Regions from separate parts of the Arthrobacter phoenicis genome, predicted to be linked through region 3. Evidence: predicted binding sites of a transcription regulator. Region 3 holds the regulator's gene; each other region holds the start of a gene.
What was found. The regulator HrcA, encoded in region 3, represses chaperone genes, less so after heat shock. The targets are predictions, from matches to a motif close to TTNGCACTCGNNNNNNNCGAGTGCNAA.
Positions count from the first base shown of each region.

Region 1 (10,888 bases), 2.6 Mb from region 3:
CACTGGTGTCCGTCCCGGACCCAGAGCGAGCTGCGCAGCACCGCTCCGGCGCGGGTCCGGCTGCGGTAGGTGAGCAGGACGGTGTCCGGGCCGATGCGGTCCGCCGCCAGCGTCTCCAGGGCCGCGTGCGGGCCGGGGTTTTCCTCCAGCGCCATCATGACCTCGTCGCGGGTCCAGAGCCGCCCGGAGCTGCCGATCTCGGTGAACTCGGGGTGCAGCAGCACACCGGTCCGGCCCAGGTCAGCCCTGGTCTCCGGCTGCAGCAGTTCCCGCTCCAGGGCCTCCACGATCTGCTCCGGTTCCTGCGCCGTGGCTGCGGCCGCGGTCTGGTCCGCCAGCTCACTGAACAGGTCCGGTTCCGCGTACCCGTCCGGGCCGCCGAAGAGGGTGGGCTCGTCAAAGGCCACGGGTGTCGCGGCGGCCGGAGCGGCGGCTGCGGCGGCCGGAGCAGCCGTCGCCGGGGGCGGCGTGGTTGGGCGGCCGGAGCCAGTTGCCGGGGCCCGGGCGGTCGCCGGGGCGGTTGTTTGCGGGGCCGCGGGGGTGCCGGGGCGGACGAAGCCGGGGCCTTGCCGGACGGCGACACCCTGCTGGTAGGCCACGGCGGCGCCGCGGGCACGGTCATCCGCGGCCTCGTTGAGTTCGTGGCCGGCGTGGCCGCGGACCCACTCGAACCGGTATTTGCGGCCGACCAGGGCCCGGTCAATGTCCCTCAGGAGGTCCACATTGAGCACGGGCTTGCCGTCGGACTTCTTCCAGCCCTTCCGCTTCCAGCCCGGCATCCACTTGGTGACCGAGTTGATGACGTACTGGCTGTCGCAGAGGATGTGCAGCTCCTCGTCGGCGAGGTGGGCCGTGGAGCGGAAGAGGTCCAGCACGGCCATCAGCTCGCCCTGGTTGTTGGTGCCGTGCGGCCAGCCGCCGGCGTGCCAGCAGTTGTCATTCACGTACCAGGCCCATCCGGCCGGGCCGGGGTTTCCAAGGGCCGAACCGTCGGCCGCAGCTGTAATCGTCACTGCACCATCCTGCCAGACCTGCCCGCCTCCACCGCTCCTTCACGCCCGGCGCGGGCGGCTTAAACGCCGGCGGCGGCCCCACCATAAGGTGGGACCGCCGCCGCCGTTGTACCGGGGCCGGCAGCGGACTGCCGGCCTGGGTGGGCCGGGTGGCCGGGTGGCTAGAAGCCGCCCATACCGCCCATGCCGCCCATGTCGTCGCCGCCGCCCATGGCCGGAGCGTTCTTCTCCGGCTTGTCGGCCACGACGGCCTCGGTGGTGAGGAACAGGCCGGCGATGGAGGCCGCGTTCTGCAGGGCAGAGCGGGTGACCTTCACCGGGTCGTTGATGCCGGCAGCCAGCAGGTCGACGTATTCGCCGGTGGCGGCGTTCAGGCCGTGGCCGGCGGCGAGGCCGCGGACCTTGTCCACCACAACGCCCGGCTCGAGGCCGGCGTTGAAGGCGATCTGCTTCAGCGGCGCGTCGATGGCAACGCGGACGATGTTCGCACCGGTAGCCTCGTCGCCCGAGAGCTGCAGGTTGGCGAACGCCTTGGCGCCGGCCTGGATCAGGGCCACGCCACCGCCGGCGACGATGCCCTCTTCAACGGCAGCCTTCGCGTTGCGGACGGCGTCCTCGATGCGGTGCTTGCGTTCCTTGAGCTCGACCTCGGTTGCGGCACCGGCCTTGATAACTGCAACGCCGCCGGCCAGCTTGGCCAGGCGCTCCTGCAGCTTCTCGCGGTCGTAGTCGGAGTCGGAGTTCTCGATCTCGGCGCGGATCTGGGACACGCGGCCGGCGATCTGGTCGGCGTCGCCGGCACCTTCGACGATGGTGGTCTCGTCCTTGGTGACAACAACCTTGCGGGCCTTGCCGAGCAGCTCCAGGCCGGCGGTCTCAAGCTTGAGGCCGACTTCCTCGGAGATGACCTGGCCACCGGTGAGGATGGCGATGTCGGCCAGCTGGGCCTTGCGGCGGTCGCCGAAGCCCGGAGCCTTGACGGCGACGGACTTGAAGGTGCCGCGGATCTTGTTGACGATCAGGGTGGCCAGGGCCTCGCCCTCGATGTCTTCGGCGATGATCAGCAGCGGCTTGTTGGACTGCATGACCTTCTCGAGGACAGCAACCAGTTCCTTGACGTTGGAGATCTTGGAGTTGACGATCAGGATGTACGGGTCCTCGAGGACCGTTTCCTGGCGCTCGGCGTCGGTGACGAAGTAGGCGGAGATGTAGCCCTTGTCGAAGCGCATGCCTTCGGTGAGCTCCAGCTCGAGGCCGAAGGTGTTGGACTCCTCGACCGTGATGACGCCTTCCTTGCCGACCTTGTCCAGGGCCTCGGCAATGAGGGCACCGATCTCGTTGTCGCCGGCGGAGATGGACGCGGTGGCGGCGATCTCTTCCTTGGTCTCGATTTCCTTGGCGGAGGCCAGGAGTTCGGCGGTGACGGCGTCGACAGCCTTCTCGATGCCGCGCTTGAGGGACAGCGGGTCAGCACCGGCCGCGACGTTGCGCAGGCCTTCCTTGACCAGGGCCTGGGCCAGCACGGTGGCGGTGGTGGTACCGTCGCCGGCGACGTCGTCCGTCTTCTTGGCAACTTCCTTGACCAGCTCGGCGCCGATCTTCTCGTACGGGTCGTCCAGCTCGATCTCCTTGGCGATGGAAACACCATCGTTGGTGATCGTGGGGGCGCCCCACTTCTTCTCGAGGACGACGTTGCGTCCACGCGGGCCGAGGGTGACCTTGACAGCGTCGGCGAGGATGTTCAGACCCCGCTCAAGACCGCGGCGTGCCTCTTCATCAAATGCAATGATCTTGGCCATAACGGCAGTAGTCCTTTCGGGACAGTCGTTAAAGAATGAACCTTGGCGTCGGTGCCCGCGACGGACGATACCTGCCCGGCAGCCTCTGTATGCCGCCGAACCGGGATCTCACCCAGCCAGGTGTTTCCTTTGCTCCCGCGGCACCGATGCTGTACCCGGACCGGGGCCCGGCGTTAGCAGTCGATGAGCGGGAGTGCTAACTCCATAATTAGCACTCCCCCGGGGAGAGTGCAAGAAGGCTTCGCGCTCCGGGGCCTGTCCCCGCGGGACGCTTCGCCGAGGGCGATCAGGACCCGCCGCTGCGGGCCGTTTCGCTGCCGGTCATCTTCGCCGTGTTGTCCGGCCCGTAGGTGTACACCATGTAGGCCGCGGCGGTCACGTCCCCGTTGCTGTCGAAGTTCACGGGCCCGGACTGGCCCTCGTAGTTGGGGCGCTTGCCTGCGTGGAGGGCGTCGAGGCACTCCTTGTACGTGTGGCAGTCGGCGGCCTCTCCGCCGGCGGAGCCCTGCGCGCCCGCGGCGTTCCCGCCGGAGACGGCGATGAGCCGGGAGGCGATGGAGGTGCCGGCGTCGTCCTGCGCCGCGGCGGCTGCGATGGCGGCGAGGTTGACGGCGTCGTAGGCCTCCGCGGCGAAGGTCATGTCCTTGAGCCCGGGATCGATGCCGACCAGGCCCGCCTGGAACTGCGCGCTGGGGAACGTGCCGGGGAGCACTCCGCGGGCACCGTCCAGGGCGTGGGAGCCCAGGCCCTGGCCGTACTGGCCCACCGCGCCGTCGGAGAGCACCAGCTTTTTCCCCGCGAGTCCGGCGTTGTTGAGTTCGGCGATGGCGCCCTGCGCACCCTGCCGGGCGATGAGGACTACGGCGTCGGGCGCGGCGGCCTTGGCCGCGGTCGCCGCCTGCTGTGCCTGGCCGGCCGGGAATTCGGCGTCGATGGGCGTGCCGAGGCCAGCGGACTTCGCCGCGGCGGAGACCGCCACGGAGACCTCCTTGCCGTAGCTTCCGGCCTCGTGCAGGACGGCGAGCGTCTTGGCGCCGCCGTCCTTAGCGAGCTTGACCAGGATGGAGGCCTGGGCGACGTCGGCGGCGGCGGTTCGGAAGTAGTAGCCTCCGCTCCGGTAGCTGCTGAGTCCCGGTGCGGCGTTCGCCGGGGAGATCATGGCGATTTTGGCTTTGGAGAGCACGTCGATCGCGGCGGCGGCGTGGCTGGAATCCGTGGGGCCGATGACGACGTCGGCCCTGGCCGCCACGAGGGCCTTGGCCTGGGCGGCGGTGTCCGCACTGATGGTTTCGGGGAGCAGTTCCACGGGCTTGCCCTTATGGCCGCCGGCGGCGTTGATCTCCTTGACGGCGAGTTTCACCGCGGCCAGTTGCGGGGCGTTGAGGAAGCTCTGGTCCCCGGTGTTGTCCAGCAGCACACCGATCCGCAGGGTTCCGTCCCCGCTGGCCTCGGCGGCGTCCGTCCGGGCGTTGCCGGTGGCACCGGAGCACCCGGTGAGGGCCAGGGCGGAGGCAAGAAGGGCGGACAGGACGACGGCGGCGCCGCCGGCCGTGCGACGGCCGGCTGTTCGTCGGCCGGCTGTGGCCCGCGCCGCGGCGGTTGGCATTGAGTCAGGACGGGCCACTAGGCGGGCCTGACGCTCTCGGCCTGGGGGCCCTTTTCGCCTTCGCCTACCTCAAGTTCCACCCTCTGGCCCTCGGCCAGCGCACGGTAGCCCTCGCCGGCGATGGCGGACCAGTGGACGAAGACGTCGATGCCCGAGCCGTCCACGGTGATGAAGCCGTAGCCCTTCTCCGCATTGAACCACTTGACGGTGCCCAGAGCCATCGTTTCCACACTTTCAGCTAGCTTGGCCGCGGTGCACCTCGCTGTGCGCCGCGGAGCGGTCATGAACTCCGGCCACTGTACCCGCCAGCCCCGGGCGTGCCGGTCCGCGCGTCACGGGGTCGGCCGGAACGTTATGCAGGCGTAACCGGCCCGGCCAGCAACCGGGTCAGCGGTAGCCGGGGCCCAGGACGACGACCAGGGGCATCTTGAAATCGGCCGAATCGACCAGGGTGGCGATCCCCAGCAGGGCGGCGAGTTCCTGGGCATTGGCCTTCTGCGCGGCGCCGTTGTAATACACCACGGAGGTCTGCTGCCGCGGACCGGTCCAGTTGCCGAGCGGGCCCAAGACCCACCCGTCGGAGGTGACCGTGCTGCCGACGCGGCCGGCGAGGCCCGCCGTCGTCGTGCCGTTGTAGACCGCCACCGGCTGCGTCTTGTCGACGGCGGCCGCGGTTGCCGCCGGGGCCGGAGTGGTGCCGGAGGAAGCGGCAGCCACCGTACTGCCCGGGTCGCTGGTGGGCGACGTTGTCGGCTGCGCGGTCGGGGCCGCGGTGGGCTGCGCGGTGGCGGACGCGGCGGCCGTGGCGCTGCTCTTATCCGCGGCCATCGCCGTTCCGCCGGCGGGACCAAAGCCCAGCCGGGGCAGCAGCAGGAAGGCCACCAGGCCGACGGCCAGGGCGAACGCTCCTACCGACAGGATGGGCACCAGTCCGCGGGACTTGGCAGCCGCGACGGTGCGGTGAACCCCTTGGCGCGTGGAGGTCTCCGGGACCCGGTCGAATTCATCCCGTGGGTATCTGGTCATGGTGAAGCGCTGTCCTTGCTGATTTCTAGTGGTCCGCGGCCGGAACCGGTGCAGATTCCGGGACTCCGGCGCCGCGTTCTGCCCGGGGCGTACCCGGCGGGTTCAGGCGTCCGAACCCAGGCGCCGGGCCGTGCGGGCACGTTGTCGTGACGTACGTAGTCTACGCAATCGCTTCACCAGCATCGGGTCATGGGCCAGCGCGGCCTCGGTGTCGATGAGGGCGTTGAGGATCTGGTAGTAGTGCGTGGCGGACAGGTCGAAGAGCTCCCGGACGGCCTGTTCCTTGGCCCCGGCGTACTTCCACCACTGCCGTTCGAGGGCCAGCATTTCCTTGTCGCGGCTGCTCAGCCCGGACTCGTCCGGTCCGGCTTCCCCGTGTCCTGCGTCGACCGGAACCTCATCCGCCGTCGCGTTCTCCGGCACTGCTTCGGCCACGGCTCACTCCCTGCTCGCTGTTGTGGATTCCTCCCCAATGCTACGGGCGAATAACAGCCCTGTCATTCGGTCGGCGCCGTGCCGCGCCGGAGGTCTGCCCGGATCGCCGGCCCGAAACGCCACCGCTCGCACCTGCCAGAATGAAGGGGTGAGCGAATTCCCGCAGACCGAAGCGCTGTTCCCCCTGGATGCCGTTTCCGGCCCAACCGTTGGGGTGCCGCAGGGCTCCGACGACGGCGACGGCGGCGGTTTCGCCGCGCTGGTCCAGCGCCCGCTGGGCGAGCTGGTGGCCCCGGACTGGGCTGCCGCCCTGGAACCCGTGGAGCCGCAGCTGCGCCGGGCCCTGGAGTTCGTCGCCGCTGAGGCCGCGGCAGGCCGCCAGGTCCTGCCGGCTCCGGACCGGCTGCTCCGGGCCTTCCAGCAGCCGCTCGCCGGCGTCAAAGTGCTGATCGTGGGCCAGGACCCCTACCCCACCCCCGGCCACCCGATCGGGCTGTCCTTCGCCGTCGAGGGCCACACCCGTCCCCTCCCCCGCAGCCTGGCCAACATCTACAAGGAGCTCCACGCCGACCTGGGCCTGCCGCCGCGGATCCACGGCGACCTGAGCCGCTGGACGGGGCAGGGCGTGCTCCTGCTGAACCGGGCGCTCAGCGTGCGCGCCGGCGCCGCCGGATCGCACCGGAACAAGGGATGGGAAGCGGTCACGGCCGCCGCCATCCGCGCCGTGGCGGCCCGCACGGACGCCTACGGCGGGCCGGTCCCGCTGGTCGCCATCCTGTGGGGCAAGGACGCGGAGTCCGTCCGGCCGCTGCTCGGCGGGACCGCCGCCGTCAGCAGCCCGCACCCAAGCCCGCTCTCGGCCGCCCGGGGATTCTTCGGATCCCGGCCGTTCAGCCGGGCCAATGAGCTGCTGGCCGCCCAGGGCGCGGAACCCGTCGACTGGGAACTGCCGCCGCTGCCCTAAGCCTTCCCAGAGCCTCCCGACCCCGGCGCCACCCCACCTTCCCGGCTGTCCGGGGACGGCGGTCCCGGCGCCCCTGGACAGACAAGAAGGAGGCCTGGTTGGCTAGGCTTAGCCGCATGACTTCTGTACCCGCCGCCACCTCCGCCAACCGGAACTCCCGGCCCCAGACCGCCCTGACGGTGCTGCGGCGCGAGCAGCTTTCACCGCACATGGTTCGGATCATCGCCGGCGGCCCCGGCTTCGCGGACTACCGCAACAACGCGTACGTGGACCGCTACGTGAAGATCGCTTTCCCGCAGCCCGGCGTGGACTACCCCCAGCCGCTGGATCTGTGGGCCGTCCGTGAGACCCATCCCCGGGAGCAGTGGCCCTACACCCGCACCTACACGGTCCGCTGGGTGGACGAGGCGGCGCAGGAGCTGGCCATCGACTTCGTGATCCACGGGGATGAGGGGCTCGCCGGGCCCTGGGCCGCGTCCGCGCGTCAGGGGGACGCCCTGATCTTCACCGGCCCGGGCGGCGGCTACAACCCGGATCCGGAGGCGGACTGGCACCTCTTCGCCGGGGACGAATCGGCGCTGCCCGCCATCGGCGCGGCCTTGGCGGTTCTCCCCCGCGATGCCCGCGGTCTGGCCTTCCTGGAGGTGGGCTCCGCGGCGGACGTCCTGGCCCTGGCCGCCCCCGCCGGCGTCGAACTGCGCTGGCTTTTCCGCGGAAACAACACGGGGGCCGACGACGAGCGCCGCCTGGCCGACGCCGTCGGGTCCGCCGACTGGCCGGAGGGACGCCCCTCGGTCTTCGCGCATGGTGAGCGGGGTGCCATGAAGGCCCTGCGGGAGGTGTTCTTCACCCAGCGGGGGCTGGAACGCGGGCAGGTCTCCCTCTCCGGTTACTGGGCCCGCGGCCGGGTGGAGGACGACTTCCAAGCCGAGAAGAAACTCCCCATCGGCAAGATCTGAGTGCCCGGCAGCCCGCTGACGGCCGCTGCCGCCGGGCGGGGACGGACTAGCGGCGGCGGGCCCGGCGCCGTTCGTTGCTGGCCAGGCTGCGGGTCAGCGGCCGGGCCAGGGTGTCGCCGAGGACGATGCCCGCAGCGACGCCCAGCACGATCGCCCCGGCGTTGAGCATCCCGCCGGCGCCCATGAGGATTTCCTGCTCCTCGATGGTCAAAACATACATGGAACGGAATATGGTCAGGCCGGGCAGCAGGATCAGCGCCGCGGGCACGGCCACCACCAGCTGCGGGGCGCCCATCCTCAGGGCCACCACCCGGGCCAGCAGGCCTATGACGACGGCGGCGAGGGCCGGGGCGAAGCGCGGCCCGATGCCCAGTTCCGTGCCGCCGATCAGCACGAGGTGGCCGACGACGCCGACCGCCGCCGTCGGCAGCAGCAGCTTCGCGGAGGTCTGCTCCGTCACGCCGATTGCGACGACGGCGATCGCCACCAGCGGCACCAGCACCCAGAGGGGATACCTTGGCGGGAATGTTTCGGTCACGTCGATGGATTGCATGCCCGTCATCGCCCCCACCACGAACCCGACGGCGATCCCCGAGACCAGGGCTCCGAAGGTCAGCATGGTGGAGAGGAAACGGCCGGCGGCGGTGACCGGGAAGCCGTTGATGGCATCCTGCACCGAGGAGACGAGGCGTCCCGTGGGCAGCAGCAGCAGGATGCCTCCCACCACCACAATTGCCGGGGCGATGGTGATCCCCACCGGGCTCCCGAACCGCCAGAGCAGCAGGGCGACGATGGTGACGACGAAGGAACAGGAGGCGGTGATGAAGAAGTCCGGGGTGCGCCAGCGGCCCAGCTGCCGGGCCAGGAGGCTGACCAGAAGGTTGGACAGGAACGCGATCCCGGACGCCGCGATGCCGCCGCCGAGTACCGCCACGAAGACGGCGGAGAAGACGCCGAAGGCCACGGTGACCATCCAGCGAGGGAACGGCTTGGCGCTGTGGGTGATCTCCTCGAGGCGCCGGGCGGCCTCCTCCCGGCCCACCCCGCCGGCGACGATGTCGGTCACCAGCTGGTGCACCTCGGCGAGGCCGGCGTAGTTGTTGGTCCAGGACCGGACCACGCGCAGCAGCGAGAGCGGCGTCTGGTCCTTCGGGGCGTAGTTGATCGCCACCGACTGGTTGGTGATGTCCACCTCGATGTTCTTCAACCCTAGGGCGGCGGTCACCGCGATGATGCTGGTCTCCACCTCGAGGGCGCCGGCGCCGTACCGGAACATCGATTCCGCGAGCTTGAGCGCGAAGTCGATGGTTTTCCGGGCGGACGCGTCCACGCCGCCGACCTGGATCATCGGGTTCGCGTAGGGGCTTCCGGCGAGCCGGTCCACGATGCTCAGCGGCGCCGTCGGGGGGTTCTCCCCCTGGACCAGGCGGCGGAGCATGCGCCGGGCGGCGGCGTTCTGCCGCACCTGCATGGCCGACATCGGTTCGGTGCGGGGCAGGCCGTCCGTCTGCGGTCCGCGGCGGCCCTCGGGGGTCTTGTTCATCCCGGCCATCTCACTTCACCTTGCTGGGCGGTCTAGTAGAACTGCTGGCCGGTGCGGCGCGTGTAGAGCTGGCGGGCAACCCGCTCCCCCGCCGCCGTCCAGGCCTTGTACTTCAACGGGCTGAGGACCTGGTCGTAGCAGCCGACGAAGTCCGTGACGGTCTTGCTGAAGCTGGTCTTGAACAGGCCCAGGCCGTGGAAGGGGTTGGACGTGTCCTTGAGCTTGTCGCTCGGCGGGGTGCCGCAGAAGTCGTACTCGGTGCAGCCGAGCTCCTTCAGCTGGTTGATGGCGGTCCACTGGACCAGGTGGGAGTCGCCGTACTGGCCGCGCTGCTGCAGGGAGCCGCCGTCCTTGTATGTTCCCTTGCGGCCGTAGTTGATGACGAAGGCACCCACGGAGGGGACACCGTTTTCGTAGACGAACAAGAGCCGGCCCTGGCCGCGCTTGAGGAAGTTGGTCCAGAAGCGCTGGTAGTACCCGAAGTCCCTGACGCGGACCTGGGACTTGGCCTCGACGGTGGTGCTCATCAGGCCATACATGGCCCGGAAGTTCTCCTCCGTGGGCTCGACGTTGCGCACTTCCACGCCCTCGCGGATGGCGCGGCGGACGGCGTTCCGGCCGCGGGAGTGCAGGTTGCGCAGCAGCTGGTTCTCCTCCGGGGAGATGTCCAGCAGGGCGGTGGAATCGTTGGGCTGCAGGTTGTGCGTCTTGACCAGGCCCGCGCCCTCGATGACACGACGGGCGTCGTCGGTGAGGACGACGTCGGGTTCGATCTTGATCGCGAAGACGCCCAGCCGGGCGCGCTTGACGAAGTCGGCGTTGGCCTTGGCGATCCCCGGAATGTCCTCGACGGAGGCGACGTCGGGTCCCTTGATCATGTACCAGAGCTTGCCCAGGACGGGGAAGCTCTTCTCCAGGACCAGGTTGTAGCTGGCGTAGTCGGCCGTCTCGTACACCAGGTGCAGGGGCTTCCAGCCGTAGTGCTGCTTGACCTCGGCAAAGGCCTCCGACTGCAGCAGGTTCCCGCCGTTGGGGTTCGCGGTGACGCGGGCGTCCCAGGTGGCGACCTCTTCGGCGGAGGCAAAGCGGGCGGTGAATTCTCGCAAGGGTGCGGTATCCAATCTTTGCGGGACGAGCTTCGGCGGCATGGCTGGCATGCACCACCAAGTCTATCGGCGTCACGGGTGGCCGGGACGCCGGCCCTGTGGCCGCCACCGGCTCCCGGGCTAGGCTGAAGGCATGAAACCTCAGCCGGACCCGCAGCCGGAATTGGACGTCTCCCGCCGGGTCGGCCCGGGCGCGTCGGCGCACCGGGGAGCCGGAGCCCAGGTGCTGGGCCTGCTCGTGCTGCTCGCCGCCTCCGCGCTGGTGGCCGGACTCGGCGGCCTGGCCTCCGCCAGCAACGTCGACGGCTGGTACGCCGGGGCGGACAAGGCCCCGTGGTCGCCGCCGAACTGGGTGTTCGGACCGGTCTGGACGCTGCTCTACACCGTCATGGCGGTGGCGGCGTGGCTGGTGTGGCGCACCCGCGCCGAGGGCACCG
Region 1 is NZ_JBDFMK010000001.1:952,705-963,592, forward strand. Features, by position in the region: gene ABC337_RS04210 (RNase H family protein) at 1-1,013, opposite strand, end outside; gene groL (chaperonin GroEL) at 1,175-2,812, opposite strand; gene ABC337_RS04220 (ABC transporter substrate-binding protein) at 3,099-4,418, opposite strand; gene ABC337_RS04225 (cold-shock protein) at 4,436-4,639, opposite strand; gene ABC337_RS04230 (LytR C-terminal domain-containing protein) at 4,806-5,444, opposite strand; gene ABC337_RS04235 (DUF3263 domain-containing protein) at 5,547-5,879, opposite strand; gene ABC337_RS04240 (uracil-DNA glycosylase) at 6,094-6,843, shown strand; gene ABC337_RS04245 (siderophore-interacting protein) at 6,960-7,802, shown strand; gene ABC337_RS04250 (threonine/serine exporter family protein) at 7,849-9,345, opposite strand; gene ABC337_RS04255 (lipid II:glycine glycyltransferase FemX) at 9,378-10,451, opposite strand; gene ABC337_RS04260 (TspO/MBR family protein) at 10,585-10,888, shown strand, end outside.
Region 1: groL (chaperonin GroEL) is a predicted target of HrcA. The motif match lies at 2,986-3,012, and genes of this name have one in related genera.

Region 2 (10,888 bases), 870 kb from region 3:
CCAGGCGGCGATCACGAACGGCAGGGCCGTCGCCTGGGCCGCCTGGGCCTTCAGTGAACTCACCATCTGACGGTAGTTGGGCAGGCCGCCCCCGGGGGCCGGGTTGGACGCTTCCCAGGGGGCCAGCCACTGCTCGTTCCGGGCGCGGAGGGCGCTCCATTCGCGGCGGTCACGGTACTTGATCGGCCGCAGGACCAGGTCGCCGCTCTCCAGCGTGACCGGCCACGTGAAGCTGCCCCCCACCGGACTAGTGCGTCAGGCCGGCGGTGAAGCCCGGCAGCCACTCACGCAGGCCCGGGCCCAGGTCTTCGCTGTCGCAGGCCAGCTGAACGCAGGCCTTCAGGTAGCTCAGCTTGTCGCCGGTGTCGTAGCGGCGGCCGCGGAAGACGACGCCGTAGACGCCGTAGCCCTCGCCCTCGCCGGCTGCGAGTTCCTGCAGGGCGTCGGTGAGCTGGATTTCGCCGCCGCGGCCGGGCTCGGTGCGCTCCAGCACATCGAAGACGGCCGGGTGCAGGACGTAACGGCCGATGATCGCCAGGTTGGAGGGCGCGTCTTCGACGTCGGGCTTCTCCACGAGGTGGTTGATGCGCACGTAGTCTTCGCCGTCGACGGCCTCGACGTCGGCGCAGCCGTAGGCGCTGATCTGGGACGGATCAACTTCGATCAGGGCCACGACCGAGCCGCCGGTCTTGGCCTGCACCTCGATCATGGTGCTCAGCAGTTCGTCGCGGGCATCGATCAGGTCATCACCGAGCAGGACGGCGAACGGCTCGTAGCCGACGTGCTGCTTGGCACGCAGCACGGCGTGGCCGAGGCCCATCGGGTCACCCTGGCGGACGTAGTGGATGTCGCCGAGGTTGCTGGCGGCCTGGATGGACTCGAGCTTGGCGGTGTCACCCTTCGCTTCGAGGGTCGCCTCCAGGGTGGGGACCCGGTCGAAGTGGTCTTCGAGGGCCCGCTTGCTGCGCCCGGTGATCATCAAGACGTCGTTGAGGCCCACCTTGACGGCTTCTTCGACCACGTACTGGATTGCCGGCTTGTCGACGACGGGCAGCATCTCCTTCGGCATCGCCTTGGTGGCGGGAAGGAAGCGGGTGCCGAGGCCCGCTGCGGGGATGACGGCCTTGCGGACGGAGGCGTTAGGTGTCTTCACCCGACTAATCTAACCGAGGGGGCAAACATCAGGTAATTGCCCTCACAGTGCGGCCGTGGCATTTTTGCCCGGCCGGCGAGGCGAAGGAGCCACCGCATGGACACGCACGACAAGGACACCAAGGAAGCGATCCGCACCCGGCACCGGCAGCGTCGGGCGGCGATGACGCCGGCGGCGCGTTCGGCGGCCGGCGCAGCCCTGGCTGTGCGTGGCGCTGCGTGGGCGGCTTCGCTGACCGACGGCGGAACGGGCACCTTCGCGGCCTACCTGGGGGTCGGCTTGGAGCCGCCGACTCTTCCCCTGTTGGAGGCCTTGCACGTTGCCGGGCACAGGGTGCTGCTTCCCGTCTGCGAGCCGGACCTGGAACTGAGCTGGGTGGCGTGGACGCCGCAGAGCGAATACGTGCGGAGCCGATACGCGCCGCTTCAGGAACCGGTCGGGGAACGGCTCGGCACCGATGCCGTGGCGGGGGCCGCCGGAATCTTCGTTCCCGCCACGGCGGTGGACCTCGACGGAAACCGGATCGGCCAGGGCGGCGGCTACTACGACAAGTTCCTCGCCGCCCTCTCGGCCCTCCCCGGGAACGGCGGCAGCCACCCGGTGCCGACTGCCGGCGTCGTCTACGCGGATGAAGTGCTGCCCGCGGGCACCATCCCCGTCGAAGTCTTCGACCGGAAGGTCGGCGCCGCACTCACGCCCGCCGGCCTTGTTCCCACCGGCGCCGGCCGCTGACGCCGCATATTCTTCCACCTGTTCGCACGGTGATAGAATTGGCACTCAGGCCCTGTGACTGCTAATCCCCTGGCTCCCGAGCCAGCCGCCCCTCAAGGGGCGGACGGGAGGGACGCAGTACGGACCTGCTCGTTTGTCCTAGAGGAGGAACCCAGTGCCCACGTACGCCTACGCTTGCAAGGACTGCAACCACGCCTTCGAGACCGTGCAGTCGTTCTCCGATGAATCGCTGACGACCTGCCCGGAGTGCCAGGGAACGTTGCGCAAGAAGTTCAACAGCGTCGGAGTCGTCTTCAAGGGCTCCGGCTTCTACCGGACCGATTCCCGCGATTCCAAGGGCAGCTCCGTGGCGCCCGCCGCACCGGCTGCCACTCCTGCCGCCGCTCCGACCGCCGCCGCCAACTAGGGCACCTGCCGCTTCCCGCTGCAGCTTGTCCACATAGCCCCGACCGGGGCTGAGCCCGCCGCGTTCAGGCTCTTACCGTGGAGCCATGGCACCAGTAAGGCTTCCCTTCTTCCGTCCCGGGTCTGCCGGGGGCCCGCCCGTTGCGGGCCGGCCCGCGGGAGGACGACTAGTTCCCTCCCGCCGGTCCGCCCCACGTCGCCTCCGTCGCTGGGTGGGGCGCAACCGCAGGTTGATCGCCGCCCTTTTGCTGTGCCTGGCCGCCGGGCTCGCAGTCCAGCAGCTTACTCCCGCCCCCCCGCCGACGGTTACGGCCTGGGCCGCGGCCGGGGACCTTCCGGCGGGGAGGCTCCTCGCCGCGGGGGATTTCACCGCCGTCCAGGTTCCGCCAGGAGTATTACCTGACGCGGCCGTTGACCCGTCGGCGGCCGAGGGGCAGCAACTGGGCGTCGCGTTGAGCCGGGGGCAGTTGCTGAGTTCATCGTTCTTTGTCGGCCCCGGCCTGTTGACCGGCACCCCACCCGGTTCCGCCGCCGTGCCCTTGCGCATGGCTGATGCTGCCTCGATCCAGCTCGTCTCCCCCGGTCAACTGGTCAACGTCGTGCTGACCGGCGGCAACGGGTACGAACAGGCGGCAACGTCGCAGGTTCTCGCCGCGCACGTCCCGGTACTCTGGACCTCCGCCCGGGGCGGCAAATCCGGGCAATGGCTCGGCGCCGGCGATACGGACGGGCTGATGGTGGTCGCGGCCGACCCGGAGCAGTCCAGAAAGCTTGCCGGCGCATCGACGCAGGGAAAGTTGTTTTTCGTCCTGGTTGGCCCCGGCGGGCCGTAGTCACGCTGCGGGCGTGCTGTGGCCCACCGTGCTGCGCAGGCCCCGGCCCCCTGGCGTCAGCCCCAGTGCGGTGGCTTCTGTTCCTGCAGCCAGGCGTCGTGGTCATACCCGCCGGGCTCGTCGCCCCAGCGTCGGGGGTCATCCTCCGCGGCCTTGGTGGGAAGAATCCCCGCCGGGGACGCGCTGTGTGCAGCGGCGCCTTCGGCCTGGGACGGCTGACCGGAAGCACCGGCTGCAGTCCGGGTCGCGTCCTGGTCCGGGGATCCGGCGCTCCGGCCGACTCCGGCCCTGGCGGCTGCGCTGTCGGTATCGATGGTGGCCGCCGTGGCGGGTTCCCCGTGGGCCTCGCCGGGCTGGTTCCGGTTGTCGTTTGCGGCGCTCTGGTGACTGGTCACGTCCGCCTCCTTAGTACTGCTCGTAAATTCCTGCTGGTGCGCCGCGGCGGCCCAGGCGGTGGGCGCCTGGCCGGAGGCTGCGTACGCGTCCCGGGCGCTCTCGAGCCCGAAACTTTCCATGTCGTCCGAGAAGCCCGGCGCGGTCCCGATCCGGGAGGACGCCACCGGCTTCTCCAATCCAAGGTACCCGCCAATCCGGTCCGCGCACACGGAGGGATCAGTGAAGACCTCGATGGTCCACAGCGGCATGTAGCGCCAGCCCAGGCGTTCCAGCAGCTGCGGCCGGAGGCGGCTGCGTTCGCGGACGGTCATCCGCCGGTAACGCTCGGTGCCGTCGGACTCGATGGCCACCGGACGCGGAATGTCGGCGTCATCCTGTCCAATCGTGTGCAGTGGATCCGCGGCTGCCACCATGTCCAGGGCCCCGTCGTACTGGTGCCAGACGCGGGCGCCACGGGCGCGGAGCCTGTCGCCGAGGTCCGTGACCAACGGGTCGGCACCAAGGGCCTGCTCGCTGGCGGCGGCGCGGGAGGCGGGGCTGCCCAGGTCCGAGTTGCCGGCAATCTCCCGGTCGATCAGCTCGTAGAAGTCAACGGCCCCGTGGCTCAGCCGGGAGCTGTCCAGATCCTCGGGCCGGAAGCAGGTCAGCACGTGGAGGGAGCGCCGGGCACGGGTCATCGCGAGGGCGAACTTGGCGCGGCCGCCGTCGACGGACAGGGGCCCCAGGCTGTGCAGCGCGCGGCCGTGCGGCGTGCGGCCGTACCCGGGCGAGAAGATCACGCGGTCGCGGACGAGGCCCTGCGCCCGTTCGAGGTCGACGACGCGGAACGATTCGGTGCCCGCGGTGAAGAAGCCCGCCAGGAGCGGGTAGTTCGGCAGCTGCAGACGGATGGCCTCGCCGATCCGGGCGGCGTGCCGCAGGCTGCCGGTGACCACGGCGAGAGAGGTCCTCGGACGCAGCCTCGCATGATCGAAGACGAGTTCCACGACCCGGTTCACCTCGGCCAGGACGGACTCGACGCCGTCCTGGTCGGCGCTCGGCAGACCGGTTCCGTCCGGCAGGTATTCGACCGTGAGGGCGCGGTCCAGCCCGGTTGCGGACTGCCCCTCCGGCAGCCGCCGGAGTTCGCCGCCGTAAAAGTTCTTGCTCAGCTGCCGGACCAGATCCTCGTCCACGGCACGGTAGACGGTACGGAGCCTGCGCACCGGCAGCACCGCCGCCAGGCTCTGGTAGGCGCTGTCGACACGGTGGTGGGAGCTCTCTCCCGCCGCGAGCCGCTCGACACCCACGGTAAAGGTCCGCGGGCTGGCGATCCTGTCGTCACCAAAGGCAATGACCTGGCGGGACCGCGCGACCGCCGGCAGCACTGCCTGCAGGGAGGTCGCCTCGGCGTCGAGGATCACCACCGCGTCGAAGTGCTGTTCGGCGGGTAGCAGGCTGGTCATCAGGTACGGGCTGATGGACCAGACGGGCACGAGCATGGGGATGAGTTCGGCAGACTGGGCGGTGAGCGCCGCCGGCGTGACCCGGCCGTCCTTGAGCAGGCTCCGCAGCAGTTCGGCTTGCCGCGGGTGCTCGGCCAGCGCCGCCCGCCAACGCTCCGCGAGCTTCCAGCGGAGCCGGGCAGCGCCGCTGGCGATGTGGGCGTTGTCCGCGAGACGGTACTCGGCCTCCAGCTGGCGGAGGGCGTCGCCGTCGGACATGGCGAGGTAGTCGTCCCCGCTGATCATCGCCTCCAGCGCGGACTGCCACCAGGCGAGCTCGAGTTCGGCGGCGACGGAGTCCGCGGAGACCTCACGCTCGGCGAGGTCCGCCAGGAGCTCACCGAGGCCGTGCTCGCGCATGTTTTCAATCAGCAGTGTGCGTTCGGGCAGGGTCTCGAGGGTCCCGGTGTCCGCCACGAGGCGGGTCAGCCGGTCGAGCAGTTCCGGGTACGGCGTATTCTGCACGTCGCCGCCATCGCGGGTATATCTGACGGCCTCGCCGAGGTCCTTGAGCTCGGCGTCCAGTTCCCGGTACAGCGCCGACAACTCGCCCAAGCCGGACGGCACCGCGGGGTGCCGCTGCGTGGTGGCGTACCCCGACCACGCCGCCCGCTGCTCCTGCACCAGGACGAGCGAACTGTGCAGGTCGGCAATGTGGACGCCGGGCCGGACGTACTCCTTCGCGACCCGCCGCAGCCGCGACCGCTGCATCGAGGGCATATCAATGCTGCGCTCCCGACGCCACGACGAGGATGCGGTGGCCGAGATCAGGTCGTGGACGGGACGGTCGAAGATGTCGGGGGTGAATTTGTCCAGGCTTCCCCGCACGGCGACCAGCAGGTCGATCTGGTCGCCCCACTCGGCGAAGGTGTCCCCCAGCCGGATTTCTGCGTGCTCGGCGACCTCGTTCATGCGGTCGCGGAGCCGCGGCAGCTTCTCCGCGACAGAACGCGCCACCTGCTGCGCTTCCTGGGTTTCCTTGCGGGTCAGCAAACGGGCGCCGTGCCACGGGCTCAGAGTCGAGGCCCGGCTGAAGCTGCCCAGCTCCGCGGCACGCCGCAGCCGCTCGGCCAGTTCCGCGCGGTCTCGGATGTTGTCCAGGACGCTGCGCTTGAGCCTGACGGTGGTCGCCGGAGCGGGATGGATCGCGGTCAGGGCCGCGAGCGACTGCATCGCCTCGTACGGCGAGCAGCCCCAGCGCTCCCGCACGTTGTGCAGGGAGGCCACGTGGTCCATCAGGGCGTGCCGGTGCTCGGTCAGGGTGGCGTGCAGGTTCTTCAACTGCGGTTCGAGGGACTTCTCGTTGCGCACGATCGCGCGCACCAGCTGGCCCTTGAGCTGGAGCGGGGTGGTGCCTCCGGCCAGCTGCACCAGCATCGAGTCCAGGCCCAGCGCTTCGAGCTGCGCGGAGACCTCGCCCAGGCTGGCGCGGCGGTCCCCCACCACCAGCACGCTTTTGCCCTCGTCGACGAGGGCGCCGATGGTGTTGATCGCGGTCTGGGTTTGTCCGGTTCCCGGAGGGGCGCTGACAACCAGGGAATCGCCGGCACGGGCGGCGTCCACCACGTACTGCTGGTCGGCATCCGCGTCGAGGAGCAGAAGCTCGTCGGCGGGATCCCGCTCATCCGTGCTGGCGAAGCGGCCGTCCTTGAGCTCGGGGACCTCCACGGGGTCGCCGGCCGCGACGCGCCCAAGGGCGGCCACGAGCTTGTTCTCCGGGTTGATCCATGGGTCGTCGAGGTTGCCGGAGAGATCGGCGAAGGTGGAGACGAGGAGGTTGTGCTCCACCTCGGCGCCGTGGATCGGCTGGATCAGGGTCGCGAGCCGGTCCAGGACGGGGAGCGGATCGAAGCGTGCGGTGCTGTACGCCATCCGCGTCACGGCGTTGACGTCGAAAACGATGCCGTGGATGCTCTTCAGGTGACGGACCAGGGCCGGATTGATCCGGGCCTGCTCGGTCAGTTGCAGTTCGTAGTCGTCTTCGCCGGGACGGACCGTGAGGGACACGGCGGTGAGCATGACCGGAGCGGAGACACGCTGCGGTTTCCCGCCGACGGCCGAGGTCCAGACGACGGTGCCGGCCGAGAGGTACCCCGCGTCGATGCCCCGGTCGTTGGCCAGCTCAAAAATCTTCGAGCGCAGGTTCCGCGAGGCCCGCGCCGCCACGACGTACTGCTGGCGGTCACGGATGAGGGTGGACAGCCGCGTGCGCCGCCCGGCCATCAACTGCGCCAGGCCCGACGGGTGGGCGTGCGTCAGGTCGATGGAACCCTCGGGAGTCTTGGTGAAGCGCAGCATCGTGTCGGGGCCCGTGACGGGCTTCAGTCCCGACAGCCATTTCCTGAACTCCTCGGAGCCTTCGGGGTGGCCTTGACCAACTGACACTTCTGCCTTCTTTTCTGTGCTCACGGTTTCTGTGTTCGCGCGGAACGCCCTGGACCATACCGGCATGCCTTCGAGCGTAGCCCGGATCGGTCCGCCGGGAGGGGCCGCAACACTGGCGGGGGCCAAAATAGTGCGGCCGATTCCTCTCCGCCGGCCGGAGGATTAAACGCCAAGGGCCGGCCTCCGGGGAGGCCGGCCCTTCACAACGCTATTCCCACTCGATGGTTCCCGGCGGCTTGCTGGTCACATCCAGCACCACCCGGTTCACGCCGTCGACCTCGTTGGTGATCCGGTTCGAGATCCGGGCCAGCAGGTCGTACGGGAGCCGTGACCAGTCTGCGGTCATGGCGTCCTCGGAGGAGACCGGGCGCAGCACGATCGGGTGGCCGTAGGTGCGGCCATCGCCCTGCACGCCGACGCTGCGGACGTCGGCCAGCAGTACCACGGGCATCTGCCATACCTCGTTGTCGAGGCCTGCGGCGGTCAGCTCGGCGCGGGCAATCGCATCGGCCTTGCGCAGCAGGTCGAGGCGTTCCTTCGTGACTTCGCCGACGATGCGGATGCCGAGGCCGGGGCCCGGGAAGGGCTGGCGGCCGACGATTTCCTGCGGCAGGCCGAGCTGGGCGCCCACGGCGCGCACCTCGTCCTTGAACAGGGCGCGCAGCGGTTCGACGAGCTCGAACTGCAGGTCCTCGGGCAGGCCGCCGACGTTGTGGTGGCTCTTGATGTTGGCCGCACCCTCGCCGCCGCCGGATTCGACGACGTCCGGGTACAGCGTGCCCTGGACCAGGAACTTGATCTTGTCGCCGTGCGCAGCCGCCTCGGCGATGATGGCCCGCTCGGCCTCCTCGAAGGCCCGGATGAACTCGCGGCCGATGATCTTGCGCTTGGTCTCGGGATCGCTGACACCGGCCAGGGCGGCCTGGAAGCGTTCCTGTTCGTTGGCGACGTAGAGCTTGACGCCGGTGGCGGCGACGAAGTCGCGCTCCACCTGTTCGGCTTCACCTTCGCGCAGCAGGCCGTGGTCGACGAAGACGCAGGTGAGCTGGTCACCGACGGCCCGCTGGACCAAGGCTGCTGCGACGGCGGAATCCACGCCGCCGGAGAGGCCGCAGATGACCCGGGCGTCGCCGACCTGCTCGCGGATCCGGGCGACCTGCTCTTCGAGGATGTTGCCGGTGGTCCAGTTCGGTTCCAGCTTGGCGCCCTTGAAGAGGAAGTTCTCCAGGACCTGCTGGCCGTAGGCGGAGTGCTTGACCTCGGGGTGCCACTGCACGCCATAGAGGCACTTCTCCTCGTTGGCGAAGGCGGCGACGTCGGCGCCGGCGGTCGTGGCCAGGACCTCGAAGCCCTCGGGTGCCTCGTGCACGGAGTCACCGTGGCTCATCCAGGTGCTCTGGTGCTGCGGCATGCCTTCGAGGATGGAGCGGCCCTCACCCAAGACGGTGGTCTCCGTGGCGCCGTACTCGCGCAGCCCGGTGCGGGCCACCTTGCCGCCCAGGGCGTTTGCCATGGCCTGGAAGCCGTAGCAGATGCCGAAGACCGGGATGCCGGCGTCGAACAGGTCCGCGCCGACGCCGGGGGCGCCCTCGGCGTAAACGCTGGACGGGCCACCGGAAAGGATGATCGCGGCGGGGTTCTTGGCCAGCAGCTGCTCGGTGCTGTAGGTATGCGGAACAACTTCCGAATACACATTCGCTTCCCGGACGCGGCGGGCAATCAGCTGCGCGTACTGGGCACCGTAGTCAACAACCAGTACCGGCCTCTGGGACGTCTGGGATGCAGTGGGTGTGGTCACCCCTCTAGCCTACTTTGCGCCCCCGCTCCCCCGCACATTCGCGGTGCGGCGGGTAAGCGAACTCACAGCGCTTAGTAGCGCTGCGGTGCCTGCGGGTTGGCGGCCAGTTCGGCCTCGACCTCGGCGTGGAACTTCTTCTCCACGAAGAACGAGAGGAACGGCACAACGCCGCCGAGGGCCAGGATGATCATCTTGCCGAAGGGCCAGCGCATCAGGGACCAGAGGCGGAAGTTGGACATCAGGTAGACCACGTACATCCAGCCGTGCACGATCAGCACGGTGACCGAGACGTTGACGCCGCCGATCACCCCGGCCGGGTCGGCGTCGGCGAACCCGAAGCCGAACGGCTGCCCGGTGACCGCGTTGGTGCCGCCGGCGAAGAGGTACTGGCCGAAAACGTAGCGGGCGATCAGCTCGGCGCACAACAGCAGCAGCATGGAGCCGGTGAGGTAGGCCAGCACCTTGTAGAACTTCAGCGCGGAGCGGATCTGGGCCTCGGTCCCGCCGAAGCGGCGCTTCTTGCCGGAGGGACGTCCAGGTCCGGCGGGCTGCTGCGGGTCGATGGCCGGTTTGGGCTCAATCATGATTGCACTCTCGGGTCGGTGGTGGTGTGGGTGGACGGGGTGTCGGTGTCCGGGTGCGGCGGGTCCTGGCGTTCGGCCTGCTCGCGTTCCTGCTCGTCGAGGGCGTCCTCGAGGTCCCGGCGGTAGTCATCCTTGACCAGCCGCCACCAGATGAACAGGGCGAACCCGGCGAACACCACCCATTCGGCGGCGTAGAAGAGGTTCAGCCAGTTGATGCTCTGTTGCGGCGGCTGGGGGCCGATGTCCAGGGCCTTCGCCGGGGCGGTAACGGCGACGTCGGCCCCGCCCGAGCGCTCGGCGCTGGCGGCGACGAAGCCGGGGTAGCTGCTGACATTCCAGACGTTGATCAGCTCGGCCGTGGAAACGGCGGTCGCCCGGCCAGGACCCGGGTCCGTGTTGGGGACGGGTGCCTCGGACGGTATCAGCCGCCCGGTCAGGGAGATGGTGCCCGAGGGCGGCGCGGCCGCGTCCGCGGGATCGGCAACCCAGCCGCGGGCAACGGCCAGCCAGGTTTCGGGGCTCGCGCCGGCACCGGTCAGCACGGGGGCTCCCTGGACGGCGAACCCGGTGACAATCCAGTACCCCTTGGCACCGTCCTTGACCCGTCCGGGGACCAGGACCTGCTTCTGCGGGTCGTAGTGACCGGTGGCGGTAACCACCTGGTCGGCCGCGGTGCCGGGGAAGAACTCGCCGGGTTTGAGGACGGCGGTCAGCGGTTTCGGGTCTTCGGTGGCGGTGGAAACCGGCGCCTCGGACCGCGTGGAGCGGCCGAACTGCCACTGGCTCAGCAGCACGAAGACCCCCGAGATCACCAGCGCAAAGACCAAGCCGGCTATCCAACGGGGTTTGAGGGCGGTTTTCAACACCCCTTAACCGTACTTCGTCCGCCTGTAGAAGACCGAAACGGGGCCTGGGAGTCCCCGCCACCAGAGTGGAGCAGCCGGAGCCTGCCCCTAGAGTGGGGCAGCAGGGTCCCTGCGTGGCGACGAAGTCGACACGGAAGGGCCTGCACCACCCCTAGTGGTCGAAGAACACCAGCGAGGAGTTGATCAGCTCGGCAATGACTTCCGGGTCATAGGCCCGGCGCAGGGACTCGCGGAAGGATTCCTTGGACAGCG
Region 2 is NZ_JBDFMK010000001.1:2,641,962-2,652,849, reverse strand. Features, by position in the region: gene ABC337_RS12525 (GNAT family N-acetyltransferase) at 1-243, opposite strand, end outside; gene galU (UTP--glucose-1-phosphate uridylyltransferase GalU) at 248-1,153, opposite strand; gene ABC337_RS12515 (5-formyltetrahydrofolate cyclo-ligase) at 1,250-1,885, shown strand; gene ABC337_RS12510 (FmdB family zinc ribbon protein) at 2,040-2,291, shown strand; gene ABC337_RS12505 (RcpC/CpaB family pilus assembly protein) at 2,503-3,123, shown strand; gene ABC337_RS12500 (DUF4011 domain-containing protein) at 3,180-7,388, opposite strand; gene guaA (glutamine-hydrolyzing GMP synthase) at 7,597-9,186, opposite strand; gene ABC337_RS12490 (DUF3817 domain-containing protein) at 9,258-9,770, opposite strand; gene ABC337_RS12485 (SURF1 family protein) at 9,767-10,636, opposite strand; gene ABC337_RS12480 (PTS sugar transporter subunit IIA) at 10,788-10,888, opposite strand, start outside.
Region 2: ABC337_RS12510 (FmdB family zinc ribbon protein) is a predicted target of HrcA. The motif match lies at 1,924-1,950, and genes of this name have one in related genera.

Region 3 (9,687 bases):
CCCCCGGCCACGTCGACTTCACCTACGAGGTGTCCCGGTCCCTGGCCGCCTGCGAGGGCGCCGTGCTGCTGGTCGACGCCGCGCAGGGCATTGAGGCGCAGACCCTCGCCAACCTCTACCTGGCGATGGAGAACAACCTCACCATCATTCCGGTCCTGAACAAGATCGACCTGCCGGCCGCCCAGCCGGAGAAGTATGCCGAGGAGCTCGCCAACCTGATCGGCGGTGACCCGGAGGACGTGCTGCGGGTCTCAGGCAAGACCGGCGCCGGCGTTGAGGCCCTCCTGGACAAGATTGTCCGCGACCTGCCCGCCCCCGTCGGCGATCCCGATGCCCCCGCCCGGGCCATGATCTTCGACTCGGTCTATGACACCTACCGCGGCGTGGTGACCTACGTCCGCGTCGTCGACGGCATGCTCCACCCCCGCGAACGCATCCAGATGATGTCCACCCGCGCCACCCACGAACTCCTGGAGATCGGTGTCAGCTCCCCGGAGCCCACGCCGTCCAAGGGCCTGGGCGTCGGCGAGGTGGGCTACCTGATCACCGGCGTGAAGGATGTCCGCCAGTCCAAGGTGGGCGACACCGTCACCAACATGGCCAAGCCCGCCACACAGTCGCTGGCCGGCTACGCGGATGCCAAGCCGATGGTTTTCTCCGGTCTTTACCCGCTGGACGGCACCGACTACCCGGTGCTGCGCGATGCGCTGGAGAAGTTGATGCTCAACGACGCCGCGCTGGTCTACGAACCGGAGACCTCCGCCGCCCTGGGCTTCGGCTTCCGCGTGGGCTTCCTGGGCCTGCTGCACCTGGAAATCACCCGGGAACGGCTGGAACGCGAATACAACCTGGACCTGATCTCCACCGCCCCGAACGTCGAGTACGAGGTCACGCTGGAGGACAAGAAGGTCATCCACGTGACCAACCCCAGCGAGTACCCCACGGGCAAGGTCGCCGAGGTCCGCGAACCGATGGTCTCCGCCACCATCCTCGCGCCGAACGAGTTTGTCGGCGCCATCATGGAGCTCTGCCAGAGCCGCCGCGGCGTCATGGGCGGCATGGACTACCTCTCCGAGGACCGCGTCGAAATCCGCTACCGGCTCCCGCTGGCCGAGATCGTCTTCGACTTCTTCGACATCCTCAAGTCCCGCACCCGCGGCTACGGCTCGCTGGACTGGAAGGCCGACGGCGACCAGGTCGCCGACCTGGTCAAGGTCGACATCATGCTCCAGGGCGAGCAGGTGGATGCATTCAGCGCCATCACCCACCGGGACAAGGCCTACGCCTACGGCGTGATGATGACCGGCAAGCTGCGCGAACTGATCCCGCGGCAGCAGTTCGAGGTGCCGATCCAGGCCGCCATCGGCTCCCGCATCATCGCCCGCGAGAGCATTCGCGCCATCCGCAAGGACGTGCTCGCCAAGTGCTACGGCGGTGACATCACCCGAAAGCGCAAACTGCTCGAGAAGCAGAAGGAAGGCAAGAAGCGCATGAAGATGGTGGGCCGCGTCGAGGTGCCGCAGGAGGCGTTCATCGCCGCCCTGACCACGGAAGAATCCAAGGACAAGGCCAAGAAGTAACCATGCCAAGCGCACTACCCCTCGGCGACCCCGCGCCTTCGGACGGGCTGTTGCCCGCCCAGGCGCTGGAGGGCGCCGGGGGCCGGGCCTTCGGGCTCTACGTCCACATCCCGTTCTGCGCGGTCCGCTGCGGCTACTGCGACTTCAACACCTACACCGCCACGGAACTCGGCGGCGGGGCGTCCCAGGATGCCTACGCCGACACCGCCGTGGCGGAGGTCGGATTCGCGGCCCGCGCCCTGGCCGCCTCCGGGCTGCCGGAGCGTCCGCTGAGCACCGTCTTCTTCGGCGGTGGCACCCCCACCCTCCTTCCCGCGGAAGACCTGGCCCGCATCCTGCGCGCCGCCGTCGACTCCTGGGGCCTTGCACCCGGCGCCGAGGTAACCACCGAGGCGAACCCGGACTCGGTGACCCGCGAGTCCCTGCAGCTGCTGGCCGACGCCGGTTTCACGCGGGTGTCCTTCGGGATGCAGTCCGCCGTGCCCCACGTGCTCAAGGTCCTGGACCGGACCCACACACCCAGCCGGGTGCCTCTGGTGGTCGAGTGGGCCAGGGAGGCCGGGCTGGCCGTCAGCCTCGACCTGATCTACGGCACGCCCGGCGAGTCGCTGGAGGACTGGCGCCACTCGCTGGAGACGGCCCTTTCCTACCGCCCGGACCACATCAGCGCCTACGCCCTGATCGTCGAGGAGGGCACCAAGCTCGCCGCCCAGATCCGCCGCGGCGAGGTCCCGGGAATCGACGACGACGACCATGCGGCCAAGTACGAACTCGCCGACGAGCTCATTTCCGCTGCCGGGCTGGGCTGGTACGAGGTCAGCAACTGGGCGGCGACGCCGGAGCAGGCCTGCCGCCACAACCTCGCCTACTGGCGTGGCGACGACTGGTGGGGGATCGGGCCGGGGGCCCACTCGCACGTCGGCGGAGTCCGCTGGTGGAACGTCAAGCACCCCGTCGCCTACGCGGCGCGGCTGGACTCCGGCGCCTCCCCGGCGGCCGGGCGGGAAACCCTGGACCCGGAGACCCGCAATATCGAGCGCATCATGCTCGAGGCACGGCTGGTGTCGGGCCTGGACATCCCCAGCCTGGGCGGACTGGAGGAAACCGGCCGGCACGCGGTCGCGGGATTGATCGCCGACGGGCTCGTGGAGCCGGCGCAGGCCTTCCGCGGCCGGCTGGTCCTCACGCTGAAGGGCCGCCTTCTGGCCGACGCCGTCGTCCGCCGGCTGCTGCCGGACTGACCCCGCCGGGCCAACGAACCGCACACATTAGACAAAAACGGGCACCCGGGGAGAAATCCCGGGGTGCCCGTCAGCGTGGGAACCGGCGCTACTTGATCCAGCGCAGGTTGAACTCGTAGCGGTGCGGCTGGCCGCGGTTGACGTGGATACCGGCAGCCACGGAGAAGCAGGCCAGTGCGATCCAGATGACCGTGGCCAGGACCGCGAACAAGTTGCCCACCACGGGGATGAACACCAGGAGGTTGGCGACCACGGCCGCGATCGTCGGCGGCAGGGTGAAGTTCAGCGCTTCCTTGGACTCCTGGGCGGTGAACGGTCCGCGGTCCTTGAAGATCAGGTAGATCAGCAGTGACGGGATGCAGCCGAGGATGCCGCCGAAGTGCGACAGGGTGGCCCACTGACGGTCCTCGCTGGCGGTCAGGGGAAGCGCATTTGCGGGAACGCCATGGTACTGCGACTGGCCGTGACCGGCCTGGGGGTCCGTGTGTTCGCGTGCGTCTTCTGCCACGTTTCGTCCTTTGGATTGCGGTGGAGCGTTGGTACCTGTGCGGGCGCGGCCACCGCCAAAACGCGGCGGCCACCGTATCAAGAATACTTGCTTGGGCGCCGTCGCCCGCCACCTCGCCGGGCGGACCCTACTGTCCCGGGGCGGTGAGGAAGTCGATGACCTCCTCCACCCGGCCCAGCAGCGAGGGTTCCAGGTCGGCGTAGCTGCGGACGGCGCCGAGGAGTTTCTGCCAGCCCAAACCGATGTCCTCCTTGGTGCTGTGCGGCCAGCCGAAGGCAGTCAGGATGCCGGTCTTCCAGTCCACGCCCCGGGGGATCACCGGCCAGCGTTCGATGCCCAGCACGGACGGCCGGATGGCCTGCCAGACGTCGATGTAGGGGTGGCCGACAATCAGGACGTTGCCGCGGGCGCCGGGGGAGGCCATGACGGCCTCGGCGATCCGGGATTCCTTGGAGTCGGCCACCAGGTGGTCCACCAGGACGCCGAGGCGGCGGCCGGGACCCGGGCGGAAGTCCTTGACCGCGGCGGCGAGATCGTCGATGCCGTGCAGGGGCTCGACGACGATGCCCTCGACCCGGAGATCGTCGCCCCAGACCTTCTCGACCAGTTCGGCGTCGTGCTTGCCCTCAACCCAGATCCGGCTGGCCTTGGCCACCTGCGCCCGCTGGCCCTCAACCCGCACCGAGCCGGACGCAGTGCGGGCCCCGGCCGCAGGCCCTGCGGCCGCCCGGGGTGCCGGCGGCATCAGCCGGATGGGCCGGCCCTCCAGGAGAAAGCCGTAGCCGAGGCGGAAGGTCCGGGACTTCCCGCGCCGGTCCTCGAGGGCCACGACGTGCATGCCGCCGGACTTCTCCACCCGCGTGACGGCACCCACCCAGCCGGACTGCACGTCCTCGAGGACCATGCCGCGCTGCACCGGAACCTCGGGCAGCTGGGAGGGGGCGGGGGCGGTGAGGTCCTGCGGGCCCCAGTTCTGATAGGACATCGGTTACACACTGCTTTGCATCGGGGCGGAACTGCAACGGGAACTGCATGAGGCCGGGTAGGTGGCCGGCCGCGCCGGGCAGCCGCCCGGGTTGCCACGGTCACGCCCGGAGCGAATCCAATGCTAACAACGCGGCCGGACATATTAGACTGGTTAGCACTGAGGCATGCCGAGTGCTAACCCCCGGGTTCTTCCGGGCGGCGGGCGCCGGTTGACGGTTGAGGCTCGATTGGAGGTGCGGCGTGAGCGAACCACGCAAACTCGAAGTGCTGCGCGCCATCGTGGAGGACTACGTCCATTCCCGTGAACCCGTGGGCTCCAAGGCGCTGGTGGAACGCCACCACCTGGGCGTTTCCAGCGCCACGATCCGCAACGACATGGCCGCGCTGGAGGACGAGGGGCTGATCACCGCCCCGCACACCAGCGCCGGCCGAATCCCCACGGACAAGGGCTACCGGCTCTTCGTTGACCGCATATCCGCGGTCAAGCCGCTGTCCCCGGCGGAGCGGCGGGCCATCCAGGCTCTGTTGGAGGGCTCCGAAGACCTCGACGACGTCCTGGACCGGACGGTGCGCCTGCTGGCGCAACTGACCAACCAGGTGGCCGTGGTGCAGTACCCGCTGCTCAGCCGGGCCCGGGTGCGGCACATCGAGTTCGTGCTGCTGGCACCGCGGAAAGTGCTGACAGTGCTCATCGCGGACACCGGCAAGGTCGAACAGCGCGTCATCGACGTCGGCCAAGACCTTGGCGACGAGACCCTCGCCGAACTGCGGGGCGTCTTCCTCGGCCGTCTCGGCGGCACTCCGTTGAGCCTGCTCCCGCAGACCCTGCCCGACGTCGTCGACAGCACCGCCCCCGCCCGCCGCGGCGCCGCCCAGGCGCTGGCCCGCGGACTTGAGGCGCTGGCCGCCAGCAGCCGCGAGGAGCGGATGGTCATGGCCGGCACGGCCAACCTGGCCCGCTCCAACGTTGACTTTCCGCTGAGCATCGGCCCCGTCCTCGAGGCCCTCGAGGAGCAGGTGGTCATGCTCCGGCTGCTCTCGGACATGGCGGAGGACCCCCGCGGCGTGACCGTCAGCATTGGTCGGGAGAACCCCTATGACGGGCTCTCCGAGGCCTCCGTGGTGGCCACCGGGTACGGCCCGGACGCCACCGCCAAGGTGGGCATCCTCGGCCCCACCCGGATGGATTACCCCACCACCATGGCCGCCGTCCGCGCGGTGGCCCGCTACCTTTCACGGATCCTCGGCCCCTGACCGGCCGGATCCACCACCAGTCTTGTCGCCCAGCACCGGCAGTACAAAAAGGAAGAGATACACACTTTGAGCAGCCACTACGACGTTCTTGGAGTCTCCCGCGAAGCAACCGGCGAGGAAATCAAGAAGGCCTACCGCAAACTCGCGCGGACCCTGCACCCGGACGTTAACCCGGGCGAGGACGCGTCCGAGCGCTTCAAGGCGGTCACCCACGCCTACGAGGTGCTCTCCGACCCGCAGAAGCGCCGCGTCTACGACACCACCGGCAACGAGAACGGCACGGACAACGGCTTCGGCGGCGGCAGCTACGCCGGCCAGGGCTTCGCGTTCCAAGACATCTTTGAGACCTTCTTCGGCGGCGCCGCCGGAGCCGGCGGCCCGGCCTCCCGCGTCCGCCGCGGCCAGGACGCGCTGATCAGCGTCCGGATCGAGCTGCGCGACGCCGTCTTCGGCGTCAACAAGAAGCTCGAGGTGGACACCGCCGTCACCTGCCCCACTTGTGAGGGCTCCTGCTGCCGCGAGGGCAGCCACCCGGAACGCTGCGACATCTGCGGCGGCAGCGGCCAGGTCCAGCGCCCGGTCCGCTCCATCCTGGGCCAGGTCATGACCACCGCCCCCTGCGGCAGCTGCGAGGGCTTCGGCACCGTCATCAAGGATCCCTGCAACGAGTGCGCCGGCCAGGGCCGGATCCGCAGCCGCCGGTCCCTGACCGTCAAGGTCCCCGCCGGCGTCGCCACCGGCACCCGGATTCAGCTCTCCGGCCAGGGCGAGGCCGGCCCGGCGGGCGGCCCCTCGGGCGACCTGTACGTGGAGATCCGGGTCAACAACGACGCGACATTCGTCCGCGAGGGCGACGACCTGCACGCCAGCCTCACCATTCCGATGACGGCCGCTGCCCTCGGCACCGAGCTGACCCTGGACACCTTCGACGGCCAGCAGGAAATCGACGTCAAGAGCGGCACCCAGTCCGGCGAGGTCATCACCCTGCGCGGCCTCGGCGTCACCCACCTGCGCGGCTACGGCCGCGGGGACCTCAAGGTCCACCTCCAGGTCGAGACCCCCGCCAAGCTCGACGCCGCCCAGGAAGACCTGATGCGCCAGCTGGCCAAGCTCCGCGGCGAACAGTTCACCGAGGGCAAGCTGGCCGCCAGCGGCGGGGTCTTCGCCAAGCTGCGGGACCGCCTCGGTAACCTGTAGCGGTGAGCAACCCGGTCTTCTTCACCCCCGCCGGAACCCTGGACCACCAGGCCCCCGGCTCCACCTTCGTGCTGGACGGCGCCGAGGCGCGGCACGCCGTCACGGTCAAACGCCTCACGGCGGGGGAGCAGGTCGACATCGCCGACGGCGCCGGCCGCCGGATCACCGGCACGGTCACCGCCGCCGGGCCCCAGGAGCTGACGCTCGAGTGCGCCGCGGTCAACGATGAGCCGCGCCCGGCGGTGCGGCTCATTCTGGTGCAAGCCCTGGCGAAGGGCGACCGGGATGAACTCGCGGCCGAGACCGCGACCGAGCTGGGGATCGACGCCGTCGTCCCGTGGCAGGCCGAACGGTCGATCGTCCGCTGGAAGCCCGAGCGTGCCGCGAAGGCGCACGCCAAGTGGCAGTCCGTGGTGACGGCGGCGGCGAAGCAGGCCCGCCGGGCCTGGATCCCCGAGGTCCGCGCCGCGGTGGACGGCGGCTCGCTGCAGGCGGCCGTGGCCGACACGGTGGCATCCGCCGGGCTGGCAGTGATCCTGCACGAGGACGCCGTCCGGCCCCTGCGCCGTGTGCTGGCCGACTGGCAGGAGAGCGTTGGTAGCGCGGACGACGCCGCGGCGCCGCGCGAGGTGCTGATGATTGTCGGACCGGAGGGCGGGATCAGCCCGCGGGAGGTTACCCGGCTCTGTGATGCGGGGGCCGTGACCGCGCTGCTGGGGCACCACGTGCTGCGGTCCTCCACCGCCGGGCCCGCGGCGACCGTGCTGGCTAGCGACGTCCTGGGCCGCTGGTAGCGGCTACCCGGCTGGCGGCTTAGCGGTCTATTTGACCGTGCTATTTGACGGGGCTATTTACCCGGCTATTTAACCGTGAAGCCGCGGGTGTCGACGTTGAGGTCGGTGGCCTTGCCGTTCGCGTCCACCTGCGCGACCCGCGCCTCGTAGCTGCCCGGCCCCAAGTTGAGGGTGAAGCTGAACAGGCCCGACTGCTGGGCATCCGCGGCCGCGGTCATCATGCCGCTCTGGTACGGGGTCTTGGCGGTGCCGTCGACCTTCTGGATCTCCCAGCGGAGCTTCCCGCCCGGTGATGTGCTGCGGCCGGAGATCTTCACCGCGCCGTCGGCCACGGTGGTGCCCTCCTGCGGGTCGATGATCCACACCGGCGCCACCATGCCGGCGCTGCGGGAGGTGGGCGCGCCCAGCCGGACCCGGTTGAACGCGACATAGTCGGTGTGGCCGTCCACCAGGATGACCACCTGGATCTGCTGCCCGGAGTCCGTGAGGCCGGCGCTGGCAGCGGCGGCGGTGGCCGTGTAGACCAGCTGCTGGATGGCGCGCTCGGCCATGTCGGCGTCGAGGTTGCTGTTGAACGCGTCGGAGGACACGTCCACCGTGATGGTGTTCTTGCCGGAGATCGAGGTGGCGAGCTTGCGGGGGTTCTGCCACGGGGTGAAGAAGTCAGGGTCCAGGGGCTTCTGGGACATCATCACCCGCAACGCGCGGGTCACGGGGTTGTCGTCCTCGGAGACGTCGCGGAATTCGCGGTAGAGGAAGACGTTGTTGTTGCTGCGGCCGATCCAGTACACCGGGGCCTTGTTGGAGGCCTGCGCGGATTCCAGCGGGGCGCTCGTGGCGGTGGTCCCGTCCGCGGGTCCCGGCACCGTCTGCGTGGGGGAGCCGGCGTCGGTGATGTCCTGCCGGGGGTTGGCGACGCAACCGGAGAGCACCAGGGACGCGGGCAGCACGAACAGCAGCAGGCCGCGGCGCATGCGCCGTGCCGCCGTCGCGGTCCTCGTGCCCTGACTGCTGGCGCCCTTGTTGCCGATTGCGGTGCTCCCTCTCCCTGAGGTCGTTGATGTGCGGGTCGTTGCCGGTCGTGACCGATAGGCCCAATCCAGCATGGCACAGGGGAGGTTTCCGCCGGCGGGGAAGCGGGGCGCCCGAACAAACTGCAACGGGAACGATATGAGGCCGATATGAAGTTGATACCTAAAGCCCGCTAACCGCACCCCCGGAGGCGTCGAAAGGGCCGTCGAAGATGCGTCGAAAAGGCTCTTCGGAAGCGGTCGACGACGACGGCGGCCCGGCCCTGGGGTGGCCCGTCCGGCCGGGCCGGGAGCGCGGCACGGCGGCGGTCTCCTGACGTAAGATGGGAGGACCGCCGGACCCGGCGACGCCGCACCTCACGGCGGCCAGACGGGAGCGGCGGCGACGAAGCATATCCGAGCTGGAGGGAACCAGAGGCCCGCGGGCCATCACCATGACTGAAGCAGCCAACGGCAAGGCCCGGACCACCGCGGGCGAACGCACCACCGGGGAATTTCCCCACTCCATCCCAGGCGTGCGGACGGAGGTCGTGGTCTTCGAGAACTCGGGCCAGATGGTGCAGTCGCTGGGCAGCCACGACGAGGCGCTGCGCTTCATCGAATCCCAGTACCCCGGCGTCGACTTCCACGTCCGCGGCAATGAGCTCTCCATCAGCGGCCCGCCGGCGGACGTGCCCCGGATCATGCGGCTCCTGAACGAGGTGCGCGGGCTGGTGGCCCGCGGCACGGTGATAACCCCGGCCGTCCTGCAGCAGCTCGTCTCCATGCTCCGCAGCCAGTCGCTGCAGAACCCGGTGGAGGTGCTGACCACCAACATCCTCTCCAGCCGAGGCAAGACCATCCGGCCCAAGACGCTGAACCAGAAGAAATACGTGGACGCCATCGACGCGAACACCGTGATCTTCGGCATCGGCCCCGCCGGCACCGGCAAGACCTACCTGGCCATGGCCAAGGCCGTGCAGGCGCTGCAGCAGAAGGAGGTCAGCAGGATCATCCTCACCCGCCCCGCCGTCGAGGCCGGCGAGCGGCTCGGCTTCCTGCCCGGAACGCTGAGCGACAAGATCGATCCCTACCTGCGGCCGCTCTACGACGCGC
Region 3 is NZ_JBDFMK010000001.1:3,513,289-3,522,975, forward strand. Features, by position in the region: gene lepA (translation elongation factor 4) at 1-1,580, shown strand, start outside; gene hemW (radical SAM family heme chaperone HemW) at 1,583-2,821, shown strand; gene ABC337_RS16665 (DUF4870 domain-containing protein) at 2,910-3,329, opposite strand; gene ABC337_RS16670 (DUF3097 domain-containing protein) at 3,457-4,314, opposite strand; gene hrcA (heat-inducible transcriptional repressor HrcA) at 4,557-5,570, shown strand; gene dnaJ (molecular chaperone DnaJ) at 5,637-6,767, shown strand; gene ABC337_RS16685 (16S rRNA (uracil(1498)-N(3))-methyltransferase) at 6,770-7,561, shown strand; gene ABC337_RS16690 (GerMN domain-containing protein) at 7,627-8,535, opposite strand; gene ABC337_RS16695 (PhoH family protein) at 9,027-9,687, shown strand, end outside.